DNA from 4 places in the Chryseobacterium indologenes genome. Region 4 is predicted to be linked to each of the others. Evidence: riboswitches for the same ligand, from Rfam matches in the RefSeq annotation. Region 4 holds a riboswitch; each other region holds the start of a gene.
The links. Region 4 has a riboswitch for cobalamin ahead of DYR29_RS09240 (acyl-CoA thioesterase). Riboswitches for the same ligand answer to the same signal wherever they lie in the genome.

Region 1 (4,663 bases), 1.5 Mb from region 4:
GTTGCGGTCTTTCGTTTGAGATGTGTGAACTCATTTTTTATTATTGAAAATTTTATTTTATTAAAAGTTAAGCGTAAAAAATTGAAAATGAATGGTTTATTTTCATTTCTTACATTTCATTATTTACGTTCGTTGATGGACACAAATTCTTTATTTTCAGGCCCTGTATAGTTGGCACTTGGACGGATAATCTTTCCATCCTGTCTCTGTTCTATGATGTGAGCACTCCATCCGGTCACTCTTGAAATAACAAATAACGGGGTGAACATCAAGGTAGGAACTCCCATCAGATGATAAGAAACAGCGGAGAACCAATCGAGGTTCGGGAACATTTTCTTTTCTTCCCACATGATCGTTTCCAGTCTTTCAGCAATAGTATACAGCAGCATATCTCCTGCTTCTTCAGAAAGCTCTTTCGCCACTTTTTTAATCACAACGTTTCTCGGATCTGAAATGGTATACACCGGATGTCCGAATCCAATAATCACTTCTTTGTTTGCAATACGCTGGCGAATGTCACTCTCTGCTTCATCCGGAGAATTGTATCGGCTTTGAATTTCAAAAGCAACTTCATTAGCTCCTCCATGTTTTGGTCCTCTTAAGGCACCAATGGCTCCGGTAATGGCTGAATAAATATCAGATCCTGTTCCGGCAATCACACGGCTGGTAAATGTTGAAGCATTAAATTCATGTTCTGCATAGAGGTTTAACGAGATTTCCATAGCTTTCACCCAGGAATCTGCAGGTTTTTTTCCGTGCAAAAGGTGAAGAAAATGCCCTCCTATCGTGTCATCATCGGTTTCTACATCAATTTCTTTTCCATTATGGGTATAGTGGTACCAGTATAGGAGACCAGAACTGAAAGATGCCAGTAATTTGTCTGCAATATCCCTTGCTCCTGCCATATTATGATCATCTTTTTCCGGCTGAATACTCCCAATAGCGGAAACCATAGAACGCATGACATCCATAGGGTGAGCCGCTGCAGGAATACTCTTAAGAATGTTTCTCACGGAATGAGGCAGTCCTCTTAAAGATTTCAGCTTGGCTTTATAATTTTTCAATTGCGCTCCGGTAGGCAGCTGTCCATAGATTAAAAGATAGGCTACTTCTTCAAATTGTGCTTTCTCTGCCAGATCCAGAATATCATATCCTCTGTAATGGAGATCGTTGCCACTTTTTCCGACACTGCAAAGCGCAGTATTACCTGCTGCTACCCCTGAAAGCGCAACGCTTTTTTTAGGTTTAAATGTGGGTTCACTGTTATTTGACATTATCACTTATTTTGTTTAAAAAGGTTGTCTAATTTTTGTTCATAGTCGTAGTATCCAATGCTTTGATAAAGTTCTTCCCTGGTTTGCATGGTATCTAAGACATTGGCCTGTGTTCCGTCTTTACGAAGGTGCTCATATACATTTTGGGCCGCTTTATTGGCAGCACGGAAAGCCGAAAGCGGATAAAGTATCAATCCCACACCTGCATTTTTTAATTCTTCTACCGTGTACATTTTTATCATCCCGAATTCTGTAATATTGGCCAGTACAGGAACTCCTGTCGCTTCAACAAACTTTTGATAAAAGCTTAGGTCAGGAACTGCTTCTGCAAAGATGAAATCTGCTCCGGCTTCTTTATAAGCGATTGCTCTTTCCAATGTTTTTTCCAATCCTTCATTAGCAAAGGCATCGGTACGGGCACCAATTACAAAGTTCTCATCAGTACGGGCATCTGCTGCAGCTTTCAGCCTGTCTACCATTTCTTCTTTGGTTACCACTTCTTTTCCCGGGCGGTGTCCACAGCGTTTTGCACCTACCTGATCTTCAATATGGAGTGCCGCAGCTCCGGCTTTAATCAATGATTTTACAGTTCTTGCCACATTGAATGCTGAAGGTCCAAATCCGGTATCAACATCTACCATCAATGGCAAATCACAAACATTAGTAATACGCTGAACATCAATCAATACATCTTCCAGCGTGGTAATTCCCAAATCCGGAATACCCAGAGAGCCTGCAGCAACACCACCTCCTGAAAGATAAATTGCATTGAAACCAGCCTGTTGTGCCAACAGCGCATGATTAGCATTAATGGCTCCAACAATCTGAAGTGGACTTTCTTTTCGCATGGCCTCCCGGAATTTCATACCGGGAGACTTCAAACTTTCACTTGTAGTCATTATAATATTTTATTGTTTAGTTGAAATTTGTTCACAGAAGACCATGAATAGGAGCAATAACAGCCACCATTCCATGACGTGGTAAAAAGGCAATCAAAAGAAAGCTGCTCTGTGTTATTTGTTTTTTGTAATCCGGAATTATACCCCATTACCTCTCTGCAAACCTGATTATCTCCAGATTTACTGCTCCTGCATGAATAACCGAAATCGAATAGATACATATTACACTTTTTATATTGATTAAATCCTCATAAAAAGTTCCTGATAAACTTCACAATGCCTGTGAGAAAGAAAAATATGGAAAAGGAAAATACGATGAATACATGATAATGAAATAGCATATTACTCCACTACATATCTGCATCACAAAAATAACATGAGCCGACAAAATATATTGATCCCACTGTTATCCATATCGTATCATACCTGACTATAAGCTTCAGACCGCGAAAGCATCGTCAATTCGAAACAGGCAGGTCTCCTGACTTGTAACAGTTTTTATCGTCCTTCCCATATAACGAGGTATACAGTGAACCTTTTTGATAAAAACCTTGATGTTACTTACAGTTGCGCGACAGTTCGTGATTTGCACACGATTCCCTTTTAAGACACAGCTAAGCGTAACCAGTTTCGGTTGATAAAGAAGATGTTAAGAACTCCTTGGTGGTAAATATAGGTATTTTATAAAAACATGAAAGCTATTTTATGCAAACAATAATTATTTAACTATAACCTATTGATTTTGTTATTATTAAAAATATATTTTTCATTCAACAGACATTGTAATTTAGATTATTCTGCTTGTTTTTTGTTACTAAATCCTTAAGATATGTCATGAAAAAATCAAACAACTTTAAAGAAACAGCCTACTTGTTATCGTTTTTCAACCTGAAACTGAAGTGCTGTTTTTTTTAAAATTATGAATGCTTATCTTTTGATATTAAATGATCTTTTTTATATCATTTTAGTGAAAAATTTTAATCCCTATTCTTCAATCCATTTTCTGAAAGCAGCTGTGTTGCTTTGGCTTGTCACCAGATGGGCTTTCTGTCCTTTTATTTGGATAGACAGCGTATTTTTATTGTAACGCTCTATTCTTTCAACATGTATTTTCTGAACGATTTCACTGCGGTTAATTCTGAAAAAATCTGAAGGACTAAGCTGATTTTCAATTTCTTTTAGCGTAGATTCATTCAACAAATATTTCTTTCCTGTGGTATCGAAAGCAAAGACAATTCCCTCTTCTGCTTCAAAGAAAGTGATATCTTCAGTATTGACAAAGTAAATTCCCTGGTGTGAGGAGACTGTAAATCTTTTTTTATATTTTTTCTCTGTATGACTATTATTAAGCATTTGCTGAAGTTTTACCAAAACCTCATTCTGTTCTGATGCAGAGGTTCTCAATAAAATAAATTTGTCCCAGGCTTTTTGGAAACGCTCTTGTAAAAAAGGTTTTAAAAGATATTCTATGCCGTTACTTTCAAAAGCATTCATCCAGAACTGATCGTAAGCTGTCGTAAAGATTATTGGACTTGAAACACTCACCTGATCGTAGATTTCAAAGGCATTTCCATCCAATAACTCTATATCAGAAAAGATCAGGTCTACTGTTGATTTTCTTAAAAAAACAACAGCTTCTTCTACGTTATCAATCTCCGCAAGAATCTCAACCGGTTCTTTTAATTCGCTGATAAAACGTTTTAGCTTTTTTCTGGCAGGGATTTCGTCTTCGATAATTATAACTTTTATCATATTTTATACTGGAATTATAGGAAGTTTTACAGCAAATCCGATTTCTGATTTTGATATTTCTACCTGTTGGTCGCTTAATAACGCATATTGCTCTTTAAGATTGTTCAAGGCTCTTCCTGAAGTTTTTTTATTGTTACGTTTAGGTATCACATTATTGGAAACGGTTATTGTCTGATCCAGATTTATGGTGACCGAAACAGGATGGTCATGAGTTCCAAGATTATGCTGAACGGCATTCTCCAGCAGCAGCTGTAATGAAAGCGGAATAATATTTCCTGAAGATTTTATATGATTTATTTTTAATGAATAGGCATTTCCGTATTTATATTGTATCAGATTAAAATATTTCTCTGCAAAAGCAAGTTCTTCTTCCACAGCTACTAATTTTTTATCGGAAACATCTAAAACATAACGGTATATCTCGGCAAATTCATTGAGAAAGTCGGAAGCTTTTCGTTTATCTTCTTCTATGAGCTGGTCCAGAATATTGAGATTATTGAACAAAAAATGAGGATTAAGCTGGGCTTTCAACTGATTAATTTTACTTTCAGACAACGCATGATCATAAAGGGCAAGCTGTTTCTGATAGTCTGTATTCTTCTTGTAGTAACGGTATGCCAGATAAAAACTTCCGTAAATAAAGCCTCCGATTAAATCCGAAAAAGTGGAGAGAATAACTACTTCCTGATTAAAATTTTTCTCAATCTTTCCAAAAGCAAAAGCAATCAAAAAGCCTAT
Region 2 (4,663 bases), 140 kb from region 4:
GCCGTTGGAAGCCATGCAATAAGATCTGTGATGTTCATATAGTACGGAGACAAAGTAAGTCTGAAATCTCCCACTTTGAGCTCATTCGTCATATCTACCTGGGTAGAGGTTTCCGGTCTCAACTCTTTATTTCCTCCCGGTTCATAATAAATATCATTAAATGACGGGTATCTGAAGTTTTTTGATACGTTAACGCTTACATCATACCATTTTGCAGCACTCCATTTTCCGGAGAATGAATACATCAGCGGTGACTTCACATCTTCCACAAAATCTTTCTTGAACCCACCTTCAAAACGCAGGTTTTTCGTTGCAAAATACCTCAACAGTCCGGAAATGGAACCAACATTTCTGCTGACACTGGATATTCCGCTCGCATACCCTTCTCCTTTGTTGATCTGAAATTCTCCGATAATATTAAAATTCCACTTAGAATTCAGGAAATAATTGAAATCATTTTTAAAGATGTAATTTTTCCCTGTTCCGCCACTTGATTTAGGCAGATTTAAAGAACCGAAATACTGAAAATTCTCTTCTGTATAGGCTGCTCTAAGGGAGTTACTAAACTTTGCTTTGTTCCAGTCCCAGGAAAGAAGGCTTCTTACACTTTGAGTTTTATATTTTGTTTTTGTTCCCGTTTCTTCATACACAGAATAATGTTGTGAAGAATCAAAGAACTGGCTCTGCCAAGAAATTTTATGATCATCCGTCATTTTATAGGATGCTCCTACATTAAATGTTGTATTGTAATAATTCCCGTTTCTGTTGATGTAATTCAGATCACTTACCTCATAATTATTTTCGCTAACAGAATAATTTCCTGAAGCTTTAAAACTGAACTTATCATTGCTGTAAGAACCTTTTACAAAATTATTATAGGTATTAAAAGAAGCAACTTCAGAAAATAAAGAACCATGGAAGCCTTTATTAAAATCAAGGGTATTATTAAGGTGAATACTTCCCCCGATAGCACCACTTCCGTACACCACACTTCCTCCTCCGGCTTTTATCCCGATCTGGTCATATCCGAACAAAGCAATATTATTGATATCTCCCTGCCCTAAGAAACTTGAGTTGATATTAATTCCATTCCATACAAATGCGGTCTGCTGGGCAGTAGTTCCTCTGAAAGAAGGTGAAGAAACAGCTCCACGGCCATTTTCTTTGATAAATACCTGGGATTGAAATCTCAGAAGTTCAGAAAGATTACTGGAGTTTTTCTCGGCCTCTTCTGCCGAAATTATTTTTACGGGATGAAAAAGTTTCACCCTATTCATCTGGTTGTCGAAGACATAAATAGTGTCAATGGTTTTCTCTTGTCCAAAAAGAAAACAGCCATAAGATGAAAAAAGCAGTACTAAAGATCTTTTTATATCCATACTTTTTTACTTTTCCTCCGAAAGCAATATGTTTTTTTATTATAATTCCGGCAGGTCTCCTGACTTTCGCATTCTGCTCCTTCCCGTTTTAGACAGTGGCTGTTTGCAGAAACTTTTATTGCGATTTACAGTTGCGGGGACAGTCCGGGAGTTACACCCGATTCCCTTTTCATTCCAAAATACTGGAAACCAAAATTTTTGCAAAGATAGTTTTTTATATGTATTTGCCAAAAAGTGAAATGAGAGTGTATCAGATTGAGAATTTGAAGTAATAACTCACAAAAAAAGCTGCTTTCGGTTGAAAGCAGCCATGTATCATAGAATAATCGTATACAATTATTTACCAATTATTTACCAATAACTTCCGTAATTGGGTTTCCTACATTTCCACTTGGAAACTGAATTTTCAATAGAGAAGATACCGTAGGTGCAATATCTGTCATGTGGTAAGCCTTGTTGCTTTCTCCCTGCTTAACTCCCCAACCCATAAAGATCAATGGAATATGTGAATCATAAGAATTCCAAACACTGTGGGTAGTACCTGTTTTTGAATATGGAGGAAGCATAGAATCATGAGAAATCAACTGGATATCTCCACTTCTCTGTCTGTTGATTCCATTGATAATTCTTTGTTTGATGGGTTCCGGAATACTTGCCTCCTGAACTTTATCTACAGAAACTGCATATAAAACCGTAGGATCTTTCTCAATTTCCTTTACAGCAAAGTTTCTTACATCATCCAGTTCAAGCTTACTGTCAGCTAATACTTTTCTGTCAAAATAAATCTGATAGTTATCAATCGCGTTAATCAGTTTATCAGCTCCGAATTTATCTTTCAGCTTCTGGTTCAGATTTTTTTCTGCATCTTCACCAAAGAAACCTGTTGGTATTTTATGTTCTTTAAGGAATCCTACAGAATGCGCTCCACCATGATCCGCAGAAAGGAAAACAGTGTACTCCCCTTTTCCTACTTTTGAATCCAAATAATTGAAGAACTCAGCTAAATCCTGATCTAATCTGATGTAAACGTCTTCTACTTCAATAGAATTCGGTCCGAATTTATGACCTGCATAATCAGTAGATGCAAGGTTGATCGCTAAGAAATCTGTGATATTATCTCCACCCAGTTTTTCACCTTCTACAGAAGCCTCTGCCAACTTCAATGTCAGCGTATTTCCAAAAGGTGTATAACGGATATTATCTTTTTTAGCCTGATAATCCTTTGCTAAATTACTGTAAGGGAAAGTAGGTGTTTTTGCACTTCCCAGCAGTCCTTCCCAAGAAGAATTGTCCGGTGCACTTTCCGTATATTGATTGATTGGAAGTAAAGTATTCCAGCCGTTGGCTACTAATTTTTCAGGAAGATTCTGAGAATTGAATGATTTCACCCATTGAGGAAGATCATTCATATACCATGTACTGGTAATGAAATTCCCTGTGCTGTCATCAAACCAGAATGCTCCGTTTGGAGTGTGTCCTGCAGGAAGAATAGAAGCACGGTCTTTCAAAGAAACTCCGACTACTTTTCCCTGGAAGTTGGTTGCTAATCTCAATTCGTCAGTCACCGTAGTAGACCAAAGATTTTTTGGAGAATGGCTTCCGGTTTTCACATTGGTTGTTCCTACGGGCTGAACGCTTTCATCCGCAGTACAGTATACTCCTTTTCCTGTTTCTTTATCCGTCCAGTCATTTCCTGCAATTCCGTGAATAGCCGGTACGGAACCTGTATAGATACACGTGTGTCCCAAAGCTGTAATGGTAGGAACATAAGGAATGTGTACATTATTCAAAGAATATCCTGTATTCAAAAGTCTTTTGAAACCGTCATTTCCATATTTACCATAAAAACGGTATAAATAGTCCCAACGCATCTGGTCTACTACCAGACCTACGACTAATTTGGGTCTTTCCAGTTGGGTATTTTTGTTCTTCTGTGCATTGATTGTAACTACGGACAAAAAAGTAGCTGCCGCAATTGAAATGTTCCTAAGCATCCAAGTAAATTTTTATTGACAACAAATTTAAGGGTTTTGAAAGTTTTGGAGTGTGAAATTTTATTTAATTTTGATTATTGTACAATTCATCAATCAATCTTTCATGATTTTAGGCGTATACTGGTATTTCAAATTTCCAAATGATTTATATGACTTTAAATTCTTCAAATTTCATCCGGGATATGGCGGACATGCTGATAATCCAGCAGAACTGGCAGCAAGAGTTGAGGTAGAAAATACGGATGATTTTATCGGAAAGCTGGCAGCATTGAAAGAGCGTTTCAAAAAAACTTATTTGCACTTGAATATCAATGAAAACCAGCTGATCATCAATATCGGAGATTATCAGCTCTTTGATTTTCATTTTCAAATGGCGGAAGAAATAGAAGAGCTGTTGATTCGCGAACGTGCTGAATTGTTAGATTCCAGTATTCCTTTTACCATCCAATCCAGCAAAAGCTATGCTCCGGAAAGAGAAGAATTCAAAAATATAGAACACCGTTTCATTCAGATGGTAGGTTCAGACTTCAGGAAAAGCAATGCAGAAAATTACGCTGCTAGAATTGATTGTAATCTGCCTCTGCAATACAAACAAATCCTTATTGATGATTTAGTGCGGATAGGTAAAGAAGAAAATCTCAATGTATTTTACTATAATGATTTCGATTTTAAAGATCATTGTAATCTGATGCTCTTTTTCACCAATGGCAGACAGAAAAAGGAATCTGTTCAAAAGGTTGATATCAATTCTTTTGGAAGTAAAGTGCGGCAGCTTACTCAGAAATATCCTCTTCATTTCGGACACTTCGGAAGCTTTAAAGAATATCCTTTACAAGGACCTCATATCAAACTCATGATAGATGAAGAATATATTTTAAATAAAAAATAAAACCATTTTAATTCAATACTATGATCAAATTCAAATATGTCATTCTGTATGTGGAAGATGTAGAACAGTCTATGAACTTTTATAAAAATACCTTCGGTTCTGAAATAAAATTCATCACTCCTGAAAAAGATTATGGAGAACTGCTGACCGGAGAAACCACTCTGTCATTTGCAGCTGTAAGTCTCGCAGGGTCCAATATTAAAAAAGGGTTCTTAACTTCAAAAACGGAAGACAAACCTTTTGGAATGGAACTGGGATTTGTTACTGATGATGTAGAAGCTTTGGTGGAAAAAGCAATAAAAAATGGTGCTGAACTGTATGAAGATATTGCTGTAAAACCTTGGGGACAAAAAACAGCTTATATCAAAGATCCCAATAATTACCTGGTAGAGATCTGTACT
Region 3 (4,663 bases), 1.5 Mb from region 4:
ATAATATTCCTTTACCTATCAATTACTCCTGTCATTTTTCAGAATTCAGGGAAGGAGAACAGTTTGCACGAATCCATAGTCTGGGGCTGGTCCTTTCTGGGGAAATGGAACTAAATGACGGGATCACAAAGACAATATTTAAAGAGGGAGAACTTTATTCTGCCAGAAAAAACCGTCTCCTGAAGTTTGCAAAATACCCACCTAAAAATGGAGAAATAAGAACGGTAACCATCTATTTTGATGAAGCCATCTTACGAGATTTCAGCCGTGAATATGGTTATCAGGCAGAGAAGAAAGACAACACGCCGGCTTTTATAAAACCGGATCAAAAGGCATTAACGTCTTTTATGTACTCTTTACTGGCGTATGAAGAACTTCCTGCTTCCACAGAACTTCTGCGACTCAAACAGAAAGAAGCTTTACTTCTGATGCTGAACGATGATCCGGGTCTTAAGGATATTTTATTTGATTTCTCTGAGCCTTACAAAATAGATATTGAAACTTTTATGAACAAAAACTTTCATTTCAATGTCAATGTAGAGCGGTTTGCTTATTTGACCGGAAGAAGCCTGTCTGCCTTTAAAAGAGATTTTCAAAAGATTTTTGGGATACCTCCAAGACAATGGCTGCGGCTTAGACGATTAAAGGAGGCTCATTTTCTGCTTACTCAAAAAGGGAGATCGGTTTCTGATATTTATCTGGATCTGGGCTTTGAAAATTTATCCCATTTCTCCTTTGCATTTAAAAAACAGTTTGGTTATCCACCGAGTTCATTGCAGGCAAAATAACTCAGACTTCATCTAAAAAAATGTGAGGATTAGCAAAATAACAGATCGTGCCATGAAAACCATAACACGATCTAAATTATTGAATCTAATTATTTTAAAGTTTTTTAAAGTGCATATTCTACGGAAGCTTCTTTAGCGGCTGCCACCATTGCTATCAAAGCTTTTTCTGTTTCTTCCCAGTGTCTTGTTTTCAACCCGCAGTCAGGATTTACCCAAAGCTGATTGGCCGGAATGACTTTCTGGGCTTTTCTCAACAGTTCAATCATTTCTTCTTTGGATGGAACCCTTGGTGAATGGATATCGTATACGCCGGGGCCAATTTCGTTCGGATATCTGAAGTCTGCAAAAGCATTCAGCAGTTCCATCTGAGAACGGGAACATTCTATGGTAATCACATCTGCATCCATATCGGCAATGTTTTCGATAATATCATTGAATTCCGAATAGCACATATGGGTATGAATCTGTGTAGCGTCTTCCACTCCGCTTGCTGAGATTCTGAAAGCTTCTACAGCCCATTTCAGGTAGTTCTGCCAGTCTGTTTTCCGTAATGGAAGCCCTTCTCTTATCGCAGGTTCATCAATCTGAATGATTCTGATTCCGGCTTTTTCAAGATCCACAACCTCATCACGGATGGCCAGAGCAATTTGTTTACAGGTCTCTGAACGAGGCTGATCGTCTCGTACAAAAGACCATTGTAAAATGGTAACGGGGCCTGTAAGCATTCCTTTTACCCATTTTTCAGTCTGGGATTGTGCATATTGAGACCAATACACCGTCATCGGCGTTGGGCGGGAAACATCACCAAAGATCACAGGAGGCTTTACACAACGGCTTCCATAACTCTGCACCCAGCCATTTTTCGTAAATACAAAACCTTCCAGCTGCTCCCCGAAATATTCCACCATATCGTTACGCTCAAATTCTCCGTGAACCAATACATCTATTCCTATTTCTTCCTGCCAGTTGATGGTTCTCTGGGTTTCTTCCTTCAGTAAAGTATCATACTGCTCTGCTGTAAGCTCTCCTTTTTTGAATTTTGCCCTCCAGCTTCTTACCTCCGTGGTCTGTGGAAATGACCCGATGGTTGTTGTTGGAAATAAAGGAAGCTGAAGGACTTTCTGCTGTTCTTCTTTACGGATTTTGAAGGTATTTGTTCTTTGTGCATCTTTTTCTGTGACAGCATTGGCTCTTTGCTTTACCTCATCATTATGAATAAGCGAGGATGTTCTTCTGCTTGCAATTGCTTTTTTATTTTCTTCAAAAGAAACAAGAATATGTTCACTTTCTGTTCCGGATGCCAGTTCTTTAAGCGTTACCACTTCTGCCACTTTCTGTTTGGCAAAAGCCAGCCAGTTTTTAATTTCCGGATTAAGAGTTATTTCAAAATCCAGATCACATGGTGAATGAAGTAATGAAGAGGAAGGAGCAATTAAAACCCTTTCAGATCCCAATTTCTCAACTGCTTTTCTGATGAAGGACAAAGATTTTTCAAAATCATTTTTCCAGATATTTCTTCCATCAACTATTCCTAATGAAAGGCTTAAGCTTTCCGGAATAATACTCAGAATTTCATCCAACTGTTTCGGATTTCTTACCAAATCTATATGCAATACATTTACAGAAAGTGATACCGCAAGTGATCCGTTATCATTTAATCCTTCAAAATAAGTAGCCACAATCAATTTCAGTTTCGGGAAGCGTTTTCTTATTTCGGTGTAAACAAAGTGATAGGTTTCTTTGGCTTTCTCCGTTAAATCCAACGCCAGAAAAGGTTCATCAAACTGAATCCATTCTGCGCCTTGCTCCTGAAGTTTGGTTAAAATCTCAGTATATACGGAAAGAAGGTTTCCAGCCAGATCCAGTTTATCAAATCCTTCTTCTTTTTCTTTTCCTAATAACAGGTAAGAAACAAGCCCGATAATTACCGGTTTTGCATTGATTCCCGCCTGTTTCGCTCCTGCGAATTCATTGAAAATTTTATCTGAGCTCAGTTTAAACTGCTGGTTTTTGTAAAACTCGGGAACGATATAGTGATAATTGGTATCAAACCATTTTGTCATTTCCATCGCAGTGATATCCAATCCTTCTTTCTGATATCCTCTTGCCATAGCGAAGTACAGATCCAGCTCAGAATTGTTCTTTCTAAGCACTACTTCATGATAACGTGTAGGAATTGCTCCCACCACAAGGCTCATATCCAATACCTGATCATAGTATGAAAAATCATTACACGGAATAAGATCTATTCCTGCTTCTTTCTGAATGTTCCAGTTTTGGTTGCAGATTGTTCTGCCTGTATTCAGAAGTTCTTCCAAAAGGATTTTACCTGACCAATATTGCTCGCAGGCTTTTTTGAGTTCTCTTTTGCTACCAATACGCGGATAGCCCAGAATGTGAGTTTGCATTTTTAAACTTTTTAATTAAACTTAATGGTAAAGTCCTTTTAAAATGCTTCGGAATGTTTTAACGGATAAAAATTTCAGGGATCACGATATAACAAACAATACTATTTCCTTTACAGAGAAAATGTATACATCCGATATATCATCTGTATGACCCAAAAGCTTCAGACCGCGAAAGCATTGTCAATTCAGTAAAGGCAGGTCTCCTGACTTGTAACAGTTTCCGTCATCCTTCCCGCTTTTGGCAGTGGATATGCAAGGACAGAAACCTTTGGCATGTTACTTACAGTTGCGCGACAGCTCGTGATTCTCACACGATTCCCTATTAATCTACGTTAAGTAAAACCTTTCCTGTTTGATGAAGTATCTCTAAAGAACTGTTGTACTTTTACCTATAACCATGGTCATCAGTAAAAGTTTTTAATTTTGTGTAAAATTAACAATACAGAATAAACAGACAATTAAATTCAATTAATTAAGCAAAATAAACTTTTAAAAACAATAATAAAAGCATATAATTCTTTACATTTGACTGTTTTTATAATGTAAAAGAATAATATTCTGTGGAACAACTCGATGATAAGGATGTACAGCTGCTGAGGCTGCTCCAGAAAAATGCAAAACTGACCGTTAAAGAGCTTGCAAAGGAAGTGAACCTCTCCACTTCACCGGTTTTTGAAAGGGTAAAAAGATTGGAACAGGAAGGGTTTGTGAAAAGATATGCTGCTGTTCTTGATGCTGAAAAGCTCAACCGTGGATTTACGGTTTTCTGTCAGATCAAACTGAAAATTCACGACAGATCTGTAGGGTATGATTTTGTAAAAGAAATTTTAGAAATTGAAGAAGTGGCGGAATGTTACAATATTTCCGGAGATTTTGATTTTCTTCTGAAAGTTCAGGTGCGGGATATGAAACATTACCAGGATTTTGTATTTAACAAACTTGGATCTGTAGATTCTATCGGAAGCACCCACAGTACGTTTGTCATGGCTGAGGTGAAAAACAATCATGGACTGACCATTTAAGTAATGGAAAAATAGAGAATGGAGAATTGATCATTTTCAAAAAAATATCGACTATTGATTAAAAACGTTTTGATATTCAATTCTCCATTTTCTTATTGATTTTAAATGACTAAAAGATCTACAAATTCATTGACGTTAAGATTCACTAAGGTGTCATATTCCAATGAATTTTCAAGGATTGTTTTTTGTTGTTTTTCCGGGAAAATACGGGCAAGATTAACTTTATATTTCTTGATCAGTTCAGGAATACCTTCGTCTCTTCTGCGTTTGTGGCCAATAGGATATTCTACCACTATTTCGTCTAAAACAGTTCCGTCATTAAGTTCTACTGTCATCGCATTCGCAATGGAGCGTTTTTCCGGATCGTGATAATCTGCTGTAAACTGAACATCTTCCACACATTCAATTTTATCACAAAGGACATCAATCCTAGGGTCTGAAGCAA
Region 4 (4,663 bases):
TGAGATCGGTATTATGATTCGTATTTTTGTTAGGAAAAAAAACACCTAAATCTATTTACTTTTACCATGAATCTATTAAATACATATAAGCATTTATCGGCTTTTGTTTTACTAGGGCCTGTATGTTTTGGACAATATCAGTTTGAAGTAAAAAATGTATCAAATAAATATAACGCAATCATCCATATAGAAAATTGTAATGATGGCCAATGTGGGGGGAAAGGAACGGTAGAATTGTTTGACAATAATAACAGCAAGATACAGAGTTTTGTTTCTGATAATCTTGTTTTAAATCCGGAACAGGGGCAAAAATTGATTCCGGGGAAATTGATTTCTCTGACAAATGACCAGCGTTCAGTAATTATAGATGATTTTAATTTTGACGGAACTGAAGATGTGGCGATAAGAAACGGAAATATGGGAAATTACAGTTCGGCTTCTTATGATGTGTATGTATTCAACAGTACCAGAATGGCATTTGTAAAAAGTGAAGAACTTACAGACCTGGGCTCAAGTGGCTTTGATTTTTTTGAAACAGATGCCAAACGCAAACGTCTTATTTCCTATGGTAAATCCGGATGTTGCAGGATTTTCACCACTGAATATGCCGTTATTCCGAATAAAGGACTGGACAGGGTGCTTGAAAAAGAGGAAGATATGACCGATGAGGATCAGGTAAGGGTAATCACGAAAGAAAAGATCAATAATAAATGGATTACCAAAACAAAGGTATATCCGGCAGATCAATATAACAGAAATAAAAAGTAAGATGAAAATTCAGAAAGAGATAGATTTTATCCTGGCAGTGGATGCTTTGAAAAATGTACAGCGAAGAAATTATAATGCTGACGATTCCCGAAGAGAGAACACGGCAGAACACTCCTGGCAGATTATTATTCTGGCTCAGGTTCTTTTTCCGTATGCTAAAAACCGCGCGGATATTGATCTGTTGAGAGTAATAAGAATGCTTTCTATTCATGATCTGGTGGAAATAGAAGCTGGTGATACTTTTATTTTTGATGAAAAAGCAATGGTAGGAAAGTTTGAGAGAGAGAAAGCATCTGCCCAAAAGATTTTCGGAATTCTGGACCAACCTCTGCGTACAGAGTTTTTCAATCTGTGGCTTGAGTTTGAAGAAGAGAAAACCCCTGATGCTATTTTTGCCTGTGGGATTGACAGAATTATGCCGTTTATCTTAAATTCTCATACTTCAGGAAAAAGCTGGACGGAAGCCGGAGTAACAGAAAGACAAATCCGAAATATGCTTGAAAATGCCATCAACAGAGCGTCGGATGAAATGGGAGAGGCTTTTGAACTGCTGTTGAACAGAAGTCTGGAAACGGAAAAGGTTGTGAAATAAGTGTAAAGAACATAGAAAAAGCTTCGGGCGGCCTCTGGCCGCCCGAAAATTTATCATTTATAGTATCTGGATTGGTTTCTTGAATTCGTCAATCGCTACAAAAGTAAAATCTCCTACAATGGCTTTTTCTCTTTCATAGGAATACATCTGCTCAGTATAGATCTCAACATTTACTTTCATACTGGTTTTTCCCACGTAGGAAACTTTCCCGATCAGTTCTACAATTGTTCCGGCAGGAATAGGTTTTTTGAAATCGATCTTGTCACTGCTTACCGTTACCACTCTTTTTCTGGCAAATCGGGTGGCTGTAATAAAAGCTACTTCGTCCATCAGCTGCATGGCCGTACCACCAAAAAGGGTATCGTAATGATTGGTTGTGTTAGGGAAAACCGCTTTAAAGATTCTGGTTTCGGATGCTTCAATTCTTTCTTCTGTAGTCATATATCATTATTAATTAAAGCGAAATGAAAACGATATTAAAACAACAGAATAATGACAGGAACTTAGAGAACCCCTGAAACAATCCATCAGATCAATACAACTTCAAATCGCGAAAGTTATTTGTTTAAAGAAATAGGCAGGTCTCCTGACTTGTAACATCTTTTATCTCCTTCCCATGCCTCGCACAGTGGATCTTTGATAAAGATTTCAGTTACTTACAGTTGCGCGACAGTCCGTGATTTTCACACGGTTCCCTTTTAATCTGCAGTGATGCAGAACCAATTTCTGTGATGAATAAGCGTTAAAACTTTTCGGGGCAAAAATAATGAATTTATTCCGGATTATGGTAAATAATCTGGCTGATTACTCTTCCTTTCTTGATCGTCCACAATGTAGTGTATCTGTTTTCTCCTGAACCGTTTATCATGTATAAGAAAATATTGTCGGTATCCAGGGACGTTACGCCAATGTTCTCAAAATCCATAGTAGGCTGGAACATATTTTTGATGGCTTCTCTTACAAAGACAGAACCTCTTCCTGGCTGTTGCACTCTGATTGATTTGATTTCAGTCATTCCTTCAGGAAGATCATTTCCGATTCCCCAAGGTTTTACTTTATCGATGGTCAGAAGTTTTCCTTCAGCATCTTTTTCTTTCTTACGATAGCCTGCATTGGAAGGGTAGATATCAATTACTACTTTGCTTCTTTGGGCAGTAGGGACTTTAGGATCAGAATTATCTGTGAAAATAAGTGATTTTCCGTTTTTGGATCTGGAAGGAGTGTAGGCTGGGAGCTGATCAATATAAGCAATACGTTCTTTGTTAACCATTCCTTCTTTATCAAGTGTTTCATAGCGTACAAATGGTTTGTCTTCATCCTGCTTTTCAGGATATTTGATCCAGATCCATTCTGTTTCTCCGGGGGCAGGCTTTACATAAACAAATACATCTCCTTTACGCATACGGATCTTGTCCACAATTTTCCTGTAATTGTCTTTATGAACCCTTACATTGGCATATCCTTCTTCAGCTTTTACCACTCCGAAAGGAACTTTATTCTGCCCTTTTACAAAGGCTAAAGAAAAAATACTCAAGGCCGATACATAGAATGCTTTGTTTATGAAAGTCATTATGAAATTTTTTGATCCCCCAAATATATAAATTAAATGCTTTTCGGAAGATAATTATACGGGTAGTTCTTTAAAATCTTGTATTTGTTTCAAATAATGATAAGAAAGAGCTTTTGACAGTGATATTCTGTTAATGGATATGTTTTTTATGTGTATAATTTAAAAGTATTAAAAAAAACAATAATATATGGTGCAAATATCAAGTATATTCTATAAAATCCCTATTTTTCAAGAGAATTTTAAAACTAATAAACATGACAAAAAAACTACTTTATGTATTCTCTTTTATTTTGGGCATTTCCAGCTTTCAGGCAGAAAACAAAATAGAAGCAGGATCAGAATCTTTATTTTATTGTGATACGAACGTTCCCACCGGTGTTCAGATGTCTGCTATAACCCTTACCACCGGAACTGTTACATGGACCGCTGATCCTGATACCCCGAATAATTTCATCAGATACAGAATACCCGGAACTACTAGCTGGATGGTAGCTACTCCTACACCGGGGCAAAATTTATTTACGATTACGAATCTGCAGCCTTGTACAGTTTATGAAGTGCAGGTAGTAAAATATGCACTACCCAGGGAATGTGGTCGAACCCTATATTTTTTACAACAACACTGAATTACTGTTCAAGTGCCTCTACAGATACAAGTATGATGCATATCTCCAACGTTACAGTAACTTCTTCCGGAATAGCATCTCCAATGATAAGCGATTCCGGCGCTTCCAATTACACAGATTACAGAAGTGATCTGAGCCGTAGGGTAAAGTTTTATATAGGAAGTACAGGAAATAAACTTTCAGTAGCAAATACCTGGACCGGTACTCCGGGTACAACAACTGTAACAGCATGGATAGACCTTAATGCCAACGGAATTTTTGAATCTACAGAAAGAGTTATGGTGGCCAATAATATCACTCAGGCTGCTCCGGGAGTTTCTGTTTTTACGATTCCAAGTCTGGCAGCATTGATAACTTGTGGCGTAACCATGAGGGTTGTCACAAGTCAAACGATGCCTGCAGATGCCTGTAGCACATTTACCTACGGAGAAGTTGAAGATTATGGCGTAGACTTGATAAATTTAACACTTGGAGTGGAAGAATCAGGGAAGTCTGTAAAACCGGAAATTTCTCCCAATCCAGCATCTGATGTTTTAAATATCTCCGGAATTTCAAAAGCAACGAATTATGAAATTTATAATGTATTGGGACAGAAAGGAGGTGAAGGAAAAGTTTCTGATCATAAAGTAAACCTTAGTCATTTATCCGCAGGAATTTATTTTATTCAATTGAAAGATAAAAACAGTGCAATCCGTTTAAAATTCATTAAGAAATAAAAATAAAAAAGAGAGAGTACCTTTTTGGTGCTCTCTCTTAATATTTGCGTAGATGAGTTCATTTTTAAACTCATTTTAAGATTAATTAAATTCTCTCAAGTTCATCCGCATTAATCGTTGTCTTGAAGGTTCCATAGTTGACAATTACCTTGTTTCTGGAAATCTTTTCAATGGTTCCCACACTGGTACTTCCCGTAATACGAACACGCTGCCCGATTTTCATCCAAATAGCACGGTCGCTTTTACGCTGTTCTTCCAGTTTTTCATTGGTTTCTGCAATTTTTTCAATCACTTCCTCTTTTTTCAACTGTTGCGTAATTTTTCTCTTAACAACCTGCAGACGTTTTGTTTCATCCTTATCATGCCCTAATTTCCTGAATTTCTCCTGCTC

Region 1: another riboswitch for cobalamin. It lies ahead of prpB (methylisocitrate lyase); the one in region 4 lies ahead of DYR29_RS09240 (acyl-CoA thioesterase).
Region 2: another riboswitch for cobalamin. It lies ahead of DYR29_RS09875 (TonB-dependent receptor plug domain-containing protein); the one in region 4 lies ahead of DYR29_RS09240 (acyl-CoA thioesterase).
Region 3: another riboswitch for cobalamin. It lies ahead of metE (5-methyltetrahydropteroyltriglutamate--homocysteine S-methyltransferase); the one in region 4 lies ahead of DYR29_RS09240 (acyl-CoA thioesterase).

What each region holds. Positions count from the first base shown of each region.
Region 1 is NZ_CP074372.1:517,565-522,227, reverse strand. It holds gene DYR29_RS02130 (bifunctional 2-methylcitrate dehydratase/aconitate hydratase) at 1-34, opposite strand, end outside; gene prpC (bifunctional 2-methylcitrate synthase/citrate synthase) at 120-1,274, opposite strand; gene prpB (methylisocitrate lyase) at 1,277-2,173, opposite strand; cobalamin riboswitch at 2,628-2,817, opposite strand; gene DYR29_RS02115 (LytR/AlgR family response regulator transcription factor) at 3,158-3,925, opposite strand; gene DYR29_RS02110 (sensor histidine kinase) at 3,929-4,663, opposite strand, start outside.
Region 2 is NZ_CP074372.1:2,201,705-2,206,367, forward strand. It holds gene DYR29_RS09875 (TonB-dependent receptor plug domain-containing protein) at 1-1,379, opposite strand, end outside; cobalamin riboswitch at 1,412-1,588, opposite strand; gene pafA (alkaline phosphatase PafA) at 1,727-3,373, opposite strand; gene DYR29_RS09885 (hypothetical protein) at 3,477-4,262, shown strand; gene DYR29_RS09890 (VOC family protein) at 4,283-4,663, shown strand, end outside.
Region 3 is NZ_CP074372.1:523,302-527,964, reverse strand. It holds gene DYR29_RS02145 (helix-turn-helix domain-containing protein) at 1-788, shown strand, start outside; gene metE (5-methyltetrahydropteroyltriglutamate--homocysteine S-methyltransferase) at 893-3,196, opposite strand; cobalamin riboswitch at 3,373-3,558, opposite strand; gene DYR29_RS02135 (Lrp/AsnC family transcriptional regulator) at 3,757-4,218, shown strand; gene DYR29_RS02130 (bifunctional 2-methylcitrate dehydratase/aconitate hydratase) at 4,320-4,663, opposite strand, start outside.
Region 4 is NZ_CP074372.1:2,060,688-2,065,350, reverse strand. It holds gene DYR29_RS09250 (XAC2610-related protein) at 67-768, shown strand; gene DYR29_RS09245 (HD domain-containing protein) at 770-1,360, shown strand; gene DYR29_RS09240 (acyl-CoA thioesterase) at 1,418-1,801, opposite strand; cobalamin riboswitch at 1,920-2,099, opposite strand; gene DYR29_RS09235 (hypothetical protein) at 2,133-2,930, opposite strand; gene DYR29_RS09230 (fibronectin type III domain-containing protein) at 3,185-3,556, shown strand; gene DYR29_RS09225 (GEVED domain-containing protein) at 3,520-4,272, shown strand; gene DYR29_RS09220 (endonuclease MutS2) at 4,358-4,663, opposite strand, start outside.